One region of the Lactobacillus helsingborgensis genome, then DNA from elsewhere that is predicted to be linked to it. Evidence: predicted binding sites of a transcription regulator. Region 1 holds the regulator's gene; each other region holds the start of a gene.

Region 1 (4,296 bases):
AGGAGCTGCTGGAATATCAGTTAATTCGAAACGACCTAAAGTCTTGTCATCAGCAGCCATTGGACGCTCACCCTGCAATACGTGCACGTCAACAGCTGGTTGATTATCAGCAGCAGTAGAGAAGATTTGACTCTTGGAGGTTGGGATTGTCGTATTCTTCTCAATTAACTTGGTAAATACACCACCCATAGTTTCAATACCAAGTGAAAGAGGAGTTACATCAAGTAAAACAACATCCTTAACGTCACCAGAAATGACACCACCTTGAATAGCAGCACCTAAAGCAACAGCTTCGTCTGGGTTAATTGAGTGATCAGGTTCTTTACCCGCCCACTTCTTAACAGCTTCTTGCACAGCAGGAATACGAGTAGAACCACCGTTTAAAATAACCTTGTCAATATCATTAACTGTTAATTCAGCATCTTTTAACGCATTGTCAAACGGAATCTTAGTCTTATCAACTAAGTCAGAAGTTAATTCATCAAATTTTGCCCTAGTTAAGTCAGCTTCTAGGTGTAATGGACCAGATTCGCCAGCAGAAATGAATGGTAATGAAATATGAGTTGAAGATACACCAGAAAGATCTTTCTTAGCCTTTTCAGCAGCATCCTTTAACCTTTGTAAAGCCATTTTATCTTTAGAAAGGTCAACACCATTTTCATCTTTAAAGTTCTTAATCAACCAATCAATAATCTTGTTATCGAAGTCATCACCACCAAGGTGAGTATCACCATTAGTTGAAAGAACTTGGAACACACCGTCACCTAATTGCAAAACGGAAACATCAAAAGTACCACCACCGAGGTCGTAAACTAAAACTTTTTCGTCTTCAGCATCTTTGTCAAGACCGTAAGCAAGGGAAGATGCAGTAGGTTCGTTAATGATTCTCTTAACATCAAGGCCAGCAATTTTACCAGCATCCTTAGTAGCTTGACGTTGGGCGTCATTAAAGTATGCAGGAACTGTAATAACGGCTTCTGTTACTTTTTCACCTAAATAATCCTCGGAGAATTTCTTGATATACTGCAAGATCATTGCTGAAATTTCTTGCGGAGTGTACGCTTTATCTCCAATCTTCACCTTATAATCAGCTTCACCCATGTGGCGCTTAATTGAAGAAATAGTATTAGGATTGGTAATTGCTTGTCTCTTAGCAACTTCACCGACTTGAATTTCTCCATCCTTGAAAGCTACTACTGAAGGAGTTGTCCGATTTCCTTCTGGGTTAGTAATAATTTTGGGTTCCTTACCCTCAAGAACAGCAACCGCTGAGTTGGTAGTTCCGAGGTCAATTCCGATAACTTTTGACATTGATATGCTTCCTTTCAATTATTGTGCTACAACAACCATTGCTGGTCTTAAAGTACGATCTTTGTATAAATAACCCTTTTGCAAAACTCGCACAACATGATCTTTTTGATCGTCATTTTCAGCAGCAACTGTTTGAACAGCCTGATGTAAATTAGGATCAAATTTTACACCTTCAGCTGTAATTTCACTAATTCCGTGATCCTTCATCGCTTTAACCAGTGAATCAAGGGTCATTTGTACACCCTTTTTAAGTTGCTTTGATGCTTCGTCATCAACTTTGGTAGCTAAAGCTCGTTCTAAATTGTCCATTGCTGGCAGAACATCTTTAGCCAAAGACTGTGATTCATATTTAATAAGTTGTGCTCTCTCGTTATTATAACGATTTTGCATATTTTGCATTTCTGCTTGACTGCGCAAGAACTTATCTTCAAGATCATCTTTTTCCGCCTGTAACTTAGTCAATTTTTCTTTAATTTTTGTTTCTGAAGTTTCAAGCTTCGTTTTCTTGTTAGCCTCAGATTTTGAATCTGTTTTTGGTGACTGGGTTTTCTCAGAATGACGTTGATTTTCATCTACGTCTTTTTTGGTTTTTTCTTCCTTACTCAAGGCTAACCTCCTTTATTTAAATCTACCATAATATTCAAGCAACTTTTTTGCTAACTCGTTTCTAAAGTATTCAAGGAGTCCTATTACTTGTGAATATGGCATGTTATCAGGTCCAAGTAAAGCTATTATGCCTTTGCCATGTGAGCCGACACTGTACTCAGCTGTAAGCAGACTGTAATCTTTTAACAAGTCATTTGAAAGTTCAGAGCCTAAACTTACTTTTACTGGGTACCTATCACTTTTTAAACTTGTTTCACTATTCAAAATACTTGAAATCAAATCATTGTGCTCAATCAACTCATATAATGAACGTAAATTAGAAACATCGCTTAAAGAAATATTATTGAGCAAATTAATCTGACCATCAACGTACATTTGCTCACTAGCAGCATCACTAATAACATCTTTTACCAATTCAATTAATTCGGCAACATGACTAACTTTAAGTTTTTTACCTAAAGTCTGTTCCAGAAATTCAGGTGTTACTTCACTTAGAGTTTTACCTGCCAATTCATCGTTAATCATTCGAACGGCACGTTCAATCTCATCACCATGAACATTATATGGTAACGTATAGACTTGATTATGAACATCACCGTCACTAGTTGCTAGAATGGCCATTATTTGTCTACTAAAAAGCGGGACTATTCTAAATCCTGAAATAGTTAAATCACTATTTTCAGGACCTTCCGCAAAAGCAGTGTAATTAGTCAAATCAGACAAAATTTTGGCAGCTTCCTGCACAATGTCATTTACCTGATGAAATGGCTGATCTAGTTGATTAATGATTCTCTTATAAACAGAAGAAGATATTTGTAAGGGCTCTACCAAGTTATCAAGGTAGTACCTGTACCCTTCAGTAGAAGGAACACGACCACTTGACAAATGGGTTTTTTCGATTAAGCCCTTTTCTTCTAAAACGGCCATTTCGTTGCGAATTGTTGCGCTCGAAACTTTAATTGGCAACTGATTCATGACTGTTTTTGAACCAACAGGATCATGTGTCTGCGTGAAATCATTGATAATTGTTTTTAAAATTAATTCTTGACGTTCGGTCAACATAAATATCGCCCTCACTTTTAGCACTCAATCTTCTCAGGTGCTAACAATTATTATGATACTAGCTTTTAGCAGAATGTCAAGCTGAGTGCTAACTTTTTTATTAAAAACCGTTATCTTTTAAGTCTGATAATATAATTACTTATGATTTACAAAATAATTTTTAATTTCTGACTTGTCCTGACTCATCTGCTCTTTTAATTCCTTCAAACTATCAAACTTAATTTCGCCACGGGTATACTTATACCATTTAATTAGCATTTCCTCATCATAAGCTTCTTGATCAAAACCAAATAAATTTGATTCAATATATAGTTTTTGACCATCATTGATAGTGACATTATAACCAACACTTGTCATAGAGTCATACCATTTTCCTCTAATTTTAGTTTTGGTGGCATAAACTCCTACTTTAGGGACTACTTTTTTGGGCTCCCAAATTAAATTTGCCGTTGGATAACCTAATTTATGCCCATTGCGCAGCCCATGTCCAATATAGCCAGACATTAGATAAGGAAAACCTAACAATTTAGCTGCTAATTCCATTTCTCCAGCACTAATCGCCTTTTTTATTTCCGTTGAACCAATTTTTTCTCCGTCATAAGACTGTTTCGGGACATCAACTATAGCAAATCTGCCTTGAGCAAATTCAGGGAAGTTTTTCATATTGGCTATATTTTTGGGCCCATAGGTATAGTCAAAGCCGGCAACGACAGTATCAGTGCGCAATTTAACAATGATTTCGTCCACAAATTCTTGTGGCGTCAGCTGGCAAAATGCGTTATTAAAGTGCATTACTAATAAATAATCGACATCAAGCTTTTGCATTTTATATGCCTTTTCCGACAAGGTATCAATGTAGGTAACGTTTTTATTTTGATAAATTTCTTTGGGGTGGCGATCAAACGTCATCACAACAAGAGGTAAATGTTTTGCTTGCGCCTTTTTTTTAGCAGCTTTTATTATTTCTTGGTGTCCCCGATGAACGCCGTCGAAAAAACCCAAAGCAAGAACTATTTTCTGGGGGAAGATATTTTTCTTAATGGGATATGTTAAATGGATTATTTCCATAATAAGACCTTCATTCACTTATTCATTTTGTAAAAGCATTAAATAAGGGCGATACATGGTACCATCTTTCTGATAAATTGCCTTAACGCTATTATTGTACCGTAATGCCACCTTTTTTGCATTCGTTTTCAAGGAAATAGCAGCGCCATTTTTGACCTTAGTCCAATCCGTTTCACTGAGATCAGAGTGACTATAGTCCTTGAAAAAAGCATCTAATGGCTGAATAAATTCAGTGACGCGTTCAGGATG
Region 2 (4,296 bases), 440 kb from region 1:
TATTACTACGAAGTAAGTAATTAATATTTGTAACAAAAAAGACGAAATTCGTGTTTGAATTTCGTCTTTTTATTAGTTATAGCATAGCTTAAGCAAGTGAGTCCCAAGCTGGTAAGTCTGTAATAGGACCTTCGGCAATAGCTACTTGTTCTGGAGTCAGGTACTTCTTGTGAACAACAACTTCGTAAACATAATCTTTAAACCAGTCGTTGTTCATGACGAAGAAACCTTTGTCTCCGTTCTTTTCACCCCAAGAATTTTCAACTTTCCATTGGCGAACATGACCGCCGTCCTCATCCACGCCGACTAAAGTCATAGCATGAGTTGAGGCACCGGCACCAGTTCTTAAGCGGTCTGCCTTAGACATCTTAAGGTCTACGCCAAAGAGGTCGCTTAATTGATAGAGGTCACTGTCAAGATAACCCTTTTTACGATCGCTTTGTTCACCAACATCATTACCAAACCAAACAGCCTCACCATCTTTTAATTGGTTAACAGCTGCAGTTTCCAAGTATTCCATCGGCACATTCAAGAATTTAATACGATAAGAGCCTTCAACGTTATCTTCAAATGGCAGACCATATAACTTATCATATTCATGATCCGGTGCATTAGACAATACAACGTAATCATTGAAGTCAACATCGCCCATGTATTTGTGCAAAAATTCCAGTGGGGTTAAATCTTTATCCAAATGATATTTTTTATCATCATCACGGTATTCCAAATCAAATTTCTTAGGTGGTTCACCGACTGCAATTGCTGTCATTTGGTAAACTTCACTTAGGAATTGTTTACGGGTTTTCTCGACTTCATCGTCTTTACCATCTTGCTTTAATTTACGTAGGACTAGTGCATCTTTTTTGAGCTTATCACCCAAAGCCTTGGCAAAGCCCATAGTATTATTGGCGTTAAAGCTTTCAGGCATAGCATAAGAAGGCACAACGCCATATTTTTCAATCAAAGCGGCTCCCATGTGGAATTGACCACCATCTTCACCGGCACCGTCTAAATGAGCTTTAACGGTGCGTGAATCAAGCGGCTCATCGGCAGTAGCCAAAATATTGTCATAAAAAATATTTGCGCGCTCGATTTTATCCCAGAAAAAGTTGTAGCTTTGTGAGAAAGTAAAGTTCTTACAGTGATATTTTTTGCCAAAATTGTGGCGTAAGATGTTTAAAGTAGCAAATTCCCAGCAACGACCTGATTGGCGTTGATTAGTAACATTTTCCGTGTCAAGTTCGGTTGAAAATACACGGGTCAATTCACTTTGAACGCGATCATTGTAAGCAGCTGTTAAAACACCACTTTTTTGAGCAGCTCGAGCAACAACCTGATTTTGCGGATTTTTATTAAAGTTTTCCGCAAACTTTTCCAGTTCTTGGACAGTTAGTTTATGAGCCATAAAATATATTCTCCTTTTTTAATCTATTTTTAAATTACTTTATATTTTAAGCTAAAAGAAAAGCGAGTTCAATAGCTGAACCCACTTTGACTTTATAATCCTAAAACTTGTTTCTTTTTAACCGAAAATTCTTCTTCAGTTAATATTCCTTCATCAACTAACTCTTTTAATTGCTTTAACGCTGCAATCATATCTTGAGTATTTTCTGGTGCATTTTGTGCTGGAGCACTTTGAATACTTTATTGGTAATTCTGCGACATGCTTTTAATAGCATCTGCTAAAATTGGTGCAGCAGTTTTATCTAAATCGTTAAGAAAAATATTTGTTGCGCCATTGGTTATTTGAATTTAGCAGTTAATAATCTTGAGAATGAAAAAGATTAAAAGGTGAGGTGGTCTCTGCTCTAGTGGACTGCGTATTAGTAATAATCGAACTGCAAGAATAACTATGTTAAAATTATTATTGATATTCTTAGATTAAAACTATTTAAAGTAATTGGAAACAAAATAAGCCAACCAGAACTTAATCTGGTTGGCTTATTTTATTGTTTCTGAAAATTTTTATTTTAAAAACAGTTCAGATGAATTTAAATAGACTTTCTCTTATATCAATGAGTTAATATATTTTGATGATTTGAAGACAATTAGTCAATTTGAATTGAGTTATCACTTGCGCCAGCTTGTTGCTTTGGCAGGGTAATAGTCAATACACCGTTGTCGTATTTGGCGTGAATGTCACTTGCAACCACGTTTGGCAATCTGAAGCTACGTGAAATATGACCTTCGCTTCTCTCACGGTGAATTATGCTGTTGTCCTTAGACATATCCTTGAATGATTTTCTTGAGCCCGATACACTCAAAATACCATTATTATAATTAAGGTGGATCTTGTCTTTATCCATTCCCGGCATATCAACTTTAATTACATATTCTTTGTCGTTTTCAACAACATCTGATTGCATTAATTTTGCTACTTCGTTATCGTCAAAAAATTTTCTTGGAAGATCAAACCAATCGTTCATCGCATCGAATAAATCATTGTGCCGATTCATCATATCATTTGCCATAGTAAAAAACTTCCTTTCAAAATTTATATATTTGTATCAGAAGACTTTCATTTCTTCCTGACACTTATTATTATAGTATGCAGATTTTTAAAATGGAAATAATTAGCACTCTTATTTTATGAGTGCTAAAAATTAAATAAAAAAGCTAATATTACAGTGCTTTAAGCATGTGGATAATTTTAGCAGCAAAAATATAGGAGAAAAATATTTTGGTTTATTATCAAAAAATGACACCACAGGGCTATCAAAAAATTAAAGATGAAATTGCTGATTTGAAAAAGGACCGACCTCGAAGAATTAAAATTTTGCAGGAAGCACGCTCACTAGGCGACTTATCGGAAAATACTGAGTATACGGAAGCAAAACGTGATTTAGGCCACCTTCAAAGTCGCCTGCGTTATCTGGAAAAGCAATTGAAATATGCCGAAATCATTGAAAAAAAGGCTGATGGCAAAGTAGATTTGGGCAAGACAGTCACACTAAAATTTGCTGATGACCCAGAAACTGAAACATATCAAATTGTCGGTCGTATGGAAGCTGATATTGCTGCTGGAAAAGTTGCGTTTGATTCGCCGTTAGGGCAGGCAATCATGAAAAAAGAAGTTGGTAAAACCGTCAGTGTTGCTGCACCGGCTGGTGAATATCAAGTTACTATTGAAAAAATTGACTAATTTTTCGCTTGATCATTCGAACTTGTGTTTGTATAATTTATTTTAGCGAACACGAGTTTGCAATAGGAAGTGAAAGCAATGTATGATTATCGGTATGAGCCGCACCGTTTGATTTTCATGATTGATAACAAGTCGTTCTTTGCCAGCTGTGAGGCCCTGCAATTAGGACTAAACCCGATGAAGGCTGTATTAGCGGTTGTCTCGCATCAGCCACATACAAAATATGGCTCGGGGCTAATCATGGCGGCCTCACCTTTAGCGAAGAAAAAGTATGGATTGACTAACGTCATGAGAGTGCGGGATCTACCCACTAAAAAAGAAGCACCAGATTTAATTTTGGTAGAGCCACATATGAATTTATACATCAAGCGCAGTATGCAGGTATTGGCAATTTTTCAAAAGTATGCTGCTGATGAAGATATCCATGTCTATTCTATTGATGAAAGCATGATTGATATGACTAAATCCTGGCGTTTGTTTGGAGATGACCCTTATCTGGTTGCGCGTAAAATGCAAGTAGAAATTAAAAACAAGATAGGCCTTTATACTACTTGCGGCATTGGAGAGAATCCCCTGCTAGCTAAACTGGCAATGGACATATCAGCCAAGCACCGCTGTTCAATGATTGATTATTGGCATTATATTGATGTGCCAGATACTATTTGGCAAATTAAAGATTTGGAAGAAGTTTGGGGGATTGGCAAAAGAATAGCTCGGCGCTTGCATCACCTACATATTAATAATATGTATGAACTGGCACATACTAATCCGGCAATTTTGAAAAAAGAGTTTGGCGTAATTGGTGAACAGCTATTTGCGATTAGCTGGGGAGTTGATCGCAGCATTATTAGCGAAAAATATTATCCCATAATGAAGAATTATGGCAATTCGCAGATTTTAAACCGTGATTACACAAATCAACGAGAAATTGAAATAGTTTTACGTGAAATTGGCGAACAGGTTGGTGCCAGAATACGTGCTCATCGTTTACAAGCTGGCTGTCTTAGCTTATTTGTTGGCTTTTCTAAGTATGAACAAGATGGTAGTCGCAAGGGCTTTAACGTGCAGCAAAAAATTTGTCCCACTAATGATAATGATTTGTTGGTTGAAGAAATACTGGCACTTTTTCGTAAAAACTGGCGTGGTGAAACAGT
Region 3 (4,296 bases), 730 kb from region 1:
ACCTTTTTCAGCCAGATAAGCTTTAGCCTCATCAGATACTTCAACTTTCACATTCTTTTTAGCTAAAACATGTGCCATCTTCTTTAAGTAAATATCAATGATCTTATTCATATCATCTTTAGTTAATGAATTAAACGGCACGATCGCATCAAGCCTATTCAAAAATTCAGGTCTGAAGTATGCTTCCAGAGCTTTAATCAGCTTATCATGATCAACCTTGCCGTCTTTTAATAAATGGTCAGAATAACCAGCATTAGAAGTCATGATTAAAATTGTATCCTTAAAGGAAACAGTCCTGCCTTGAGCATCAGTTAAACGACCATCGTCCATGATCTGAAGCAAGGCATTAAATACTTGTGGATTAGCTTTTTCAATTTCATCGAACAAAATTAAGCTGTATGGTTGGTGACGAACCTTTTCCGTCAATTGACCGCCCTCACCATAGCCAACGTAACCAGGAGCAGAGCCAATCAGTTTATTAACAGCCATCTGATCTTGATATTCAGACATATCAAGTCTAATAAGATGATTTTCCCCACCAAATAATTGAATGGCCAATTGTTTAGCTAATTCTGTCTTACCTACACCGGTAGGGCCAGTTAATAAGAATGTGCCAGTAGGACGATCATTGTCTTTGAAAACTTGTTTACGGGCAATTGCGTCAGTAATGACATCAACCGCATTATCTTGATCAATAACCACTTTCTTTAATTTCTGAGCCAAATCAAGGTTCTTTTGTCCTTCACTTGCGTGCAGTTCGCTCATTGGAATTTTTGTCTTGGCTTCAATCAAAGCGTAGATATCCTCATCGGTGACATGCGGCGTTGCTTTCTCATCTACATGATTAGCTTTGTCGCGTAAGTCTTCAATCTGCTTCTTCAGCTGGCTTGCTCTACTGTAATCTTCTTTTTTGGCAGCAGCTTCTTTTTCACTTTCCAGCTTTTTAATCCGCTTCTTTAAAGTTGCTTCATCATCAGGAATTGTGTCGAGACCCTTTTTGGCACCTGCTTCATCCATTAAATCAATGGCTTTATCAGGTAAATAACGTCCCTGAATGTAGCGCTGTGATAATTCAACCGCCAGCTTTAAAGCACTGTCACTGTATTTTACATGATGGAAAGCTTCATATTTATCTTTTAGACCTGCCAAAATTTTGACAGTCACTGCAGCAGATGGCTCAGGAACTTGCACTGGTTGGAATCTACGTGCCAGTGCCGCATCATTTTCAATTCTCCGATATTCACTCGTGGTCGTTGCACCTATTAAGTTCAAGTCACCACTAGCTAAAGCCGGCTTCAAAATATTAGCGGCATCACCGTTATTGTTTTCAGAATCTGTAGAACCTGCCCCAACTATATTGTGCAATTCATCAATGAATAAGATAATATTGGGGTTCTTCTTAGCTTCATCAATTACTTTTTTAAGACGTTCCTCAAAACTACCACGGAGACTAGATCCGGCAACCATATCATTAATGTTGATTGCAATAATATGCTTATCCTTCATTTTATCTGGCACATCGCCTGTAGCAATTTTTTGTGCCAAGCCTTCAACTATAGCAGTTTTACCAACACCAGCCGGTCCAACTAAGACTGGGTTGTTCTTTTTACGCCGACTCAAAATTTCAATTACTTCCTGAACCTGTTCGTCACGACCAATAACAGGATCGTATTTATTCTTTTTAGCCTGTTCAACCAGATCAACGCCAATTGGTTTTTGACCTTGCTTTTGTCCGCCTTGTGCATTTTGTTGAAAATCCTGGGGAGAAATGTTCATGCTACTAGAATAGTGAATAGGAATAGCACCGCCGTTATCATTAGTATTGTTAAAGAAAGAATTGTTTAATTCATTAAATAAATCGTCAAAATCGTTATCAAAATATGCCATATGTAAACACCCCTTTGATAGGTTATAAATTTGTAATTAGCACTCGAAGAGTTCGACTGCTAACTGCTTACATATTATATTATAGCAGGTTATCCACAGAAAGCAACTTTTTTACTTGTTTTTTCCACAATTATTGCTTATTTTTCCACAGCAGCAAAAAAGCCTAGTATAGCACCACTTCATTTGGACTATCAGGCTCTGGTTAAGATTATTTTTGATATAATTTAAATTGTTTTCTTAGATATTTACCGGTTAAACTGGCAGATTTTTGAGAGATATCCACAGGAGTACCGCTTGCTATAATTTTTCCTCCTTGAAGTCCACCTCTTGGTCCCATATCAATCATATAATCACTGTTAGCCATAATATCTAAATCGTGGGTAATAGTGATAATCGTTCCTTTTTGATCAAGTAATTTCTGAAATACTTTTAACAGCGTTCTGACATCCTGTGGATGTAACCCAACTGTAGGCTCATCAAAAACAAACAGAGTGCCCTTTTGTCTTTGATGAATATGACTAGTTAATTTCAAGCGCTGCGCCTCTCCACCCGATAAAGCTGGAGTTGATTCTCCTAAATGAAGGTAGCCCAAGCCCATGTCATGCAAGGTACGAATAGTTTTATTAATTTTAGGTTCTTCTTCAAAAAGTCCTTCTTTTAATGCATCATCAACTGAATAATCCAATACATCCGCAATACTTAGATTATGCCATTTTACTTTTAAAACTTCTTTGTTAAAACGATGCCCTCCGCATACTGAACAAGTTTCGACCATATCTGGCAAATATTGTATATCAAGTGAAATCACTCCCGTACCATTACATGCCGGACATGCACCTTCTTTATTATTGTAGGAAAAATGAGCAGCAGTATATTTTAATTTTTTTGCTAATGGTTGTTTAGCAAATAGTTTGCGCAAATTATCCATAATGTCAGTATAAGTTGCAACAGTTGAGCGTTGATTTTTGCCCACGGGTGAAGAATCAACACTAACAATATTTTTAATACCAGGATTGACTAAATTTTTTACCCACTCTGGTCCATGATTATTTTGTGCCTTAAGGGCAGGGATAAGAGAATCAAGTATCAAAGTTGTTTTACCAGCACCAGAAAAACCGGTTACTGACGTTAAGCGGTTAATAGGAATCTGAGCATGAATATTTTGTAAATTAAACCGATCCGTTACAGTAAATTCTACTTTACCCTGATCAAAAATATGATCTGCACCCGCTCTTTTGCGAACAAGTAGGGCTGCTTTTCCTGTTAAATATGGACCAATTAGTGATTTATCATTATGCTTTATATCTTGAGATATTCCCTGGGTAATAATTTCTCCACCTTGACTTCCAGACCCTGGACCAATTTCAATTACCCAGTCAGCTGCATTGATAATGGCAGTTTCATGGTCAACCACAACCAGAGAATTTCCTTGATTAACCAGTTCATGAAAAACTTCAATTAGTCCCGCCACATTGTCAGGATGTAGTCCCACAGATGGTTCATCTAAAACATACAGCACACCAGTTGTTTCTGTGCGCAAAGTTCTCCCCAGCTGGATTCTTTGAAGCTCACCTGTGGACAAGCTGCTGGCTTGCCGATCTAAGCTCAAGTAGTTTAGTCCTAATTTTAATAGCGGCCTCACTTGGTGCATTAACTCGTCAATTAAATTTTTAGCTAGATCATACATATTTTGCGGCAATGTTGCTAAAATTTCTTTCATATAATGACCTAATTGACCCAGAGTCAATTGTTCAGCTGCTACAATATTTTTACCGGCAACCATTTGTTGCCACCTGCTAGGATCAATACGATAGCCATGACAACGTGGACAAGTGCTAAATTTATAAAAAGAGTTTATTCTTTGCAAACCCCGCTCCGACTTGGTGGTTTTGCGTGAGTTAGCTACAGCATTATAAGCATTTTCGTATAGTGCATCTAAGTGATAGACCCTACCCGTTGAAGTTGGCAGGTCAATCGGTACCTTGCGCTCTTTTCCATGCAGCACAATTTCTTTTTCTTTGGCGTTCAATTTTTTATACGGTATATCTGTGCGCACTCCCAATTCCCGCGCAATCCGCCACATCCAATTACGACCTGGAATTTGCCAAGTAGCAACTGCCCCTTTTTCAAGAGACAAATTTTCATCAGCAATAATTTTACTGTCGTCAATTTGCTCAACAGTTCCCAGTCCCTGACACTTTTGACAGGCACCATCCGAATTAAAGGCGAAATCCTCTGCACTATAAGCATAAAATTGCACGCCACATGTTGGGCAAGTCAGCCGGCCCATTGCATCTCCGGTTAAATCCATTGCCTCAGCAATTTTAATAGTCGGTGGCACTCTGTGGCCGTTGGGACAAACCGGTGAACCTAAACGCGAAAAAATTAGACGTAAAATATTAAAGACCT

Evidence for each region. The regulator HrcA, encoded in region 1, represses chaperone genes, less so after heat shock. The targets are predictions, from matches to a motif close to TTAGCACTCNNNNNNNNNGAGTGCTAA.
Region 2: a site for HrcA is predicted at 2,574-2,600, ahead of DLD54_RS07240 (Hsp20/alpha crystallin family protein). Genes of this name have one in related genera too.
Region 3: a site for HrcA is predicted at 1,924-1,950, ahead of DLD54_RS08540 (ATP-dependent Clp protease ATP-binding subunit). Genes of this name have one in related genera too.

What each region holds. Positions count from the first base shown of each region.
Region 1 covers NZ_CP029544.1:1,069,980-1,074,275, forward strand. Annotated here, with positions in the region: gene dnaK (molecular chaperone DnaK) at 1-1,311, opposite strand, end outside; gene grpE (nucleotide exchange factor GrpE) at 1,330-1,917, opposite strand; gene hrcA (heat-inducible transcriptional repressor HrcA) at 1,930-2,979, opposite strand; gene ribF (riboflavin biosynthesis protein RibF) at 3,115-4,047, opposite strand; gene truB (tRNA pseudouridine(55) synthase TruB) at 4,066-4,296, opposite strand, start outside.
Region 2 covers NZ_CP029544.1:1,506,111-1,510,406, reverse strand. Annotated here, with positions in the region: gene DLD54_RS07255 (nucleoside hydrolase) at 1-20, shown strand, start outside; gene DLD54_RS07250 (C1 family peptidase) at 89-1,405, opposite strand; gene DLD54_RS07245 (SHOCT domain-containing protein) at 1,498-1,596, opposite strand; gene DLD54_RS07240 (Hsp20/alpha crystallin family protein) at 2,049-2,471, opposite strand; gene greA (transcription elongation factor GreA) at 2,681-3,142, shown strand; gene DLD54_RS07230 (Y-family DNA polymerase) at 3,221-4,296, shown strand, end outside.
Region 3 covers NZ_CP029544.1:1,802,610-1,806,905, forward strand. Annotated here, with positions in the region: gene DLD54_RS08540 (ATP-dependent Clp protease ATP-binding subunit) at 1-1,887, opposite strand, end outside; gene DLD54_RS08545 (AAA family ATPase) at 2,096-4,296, opposite strand, start outside.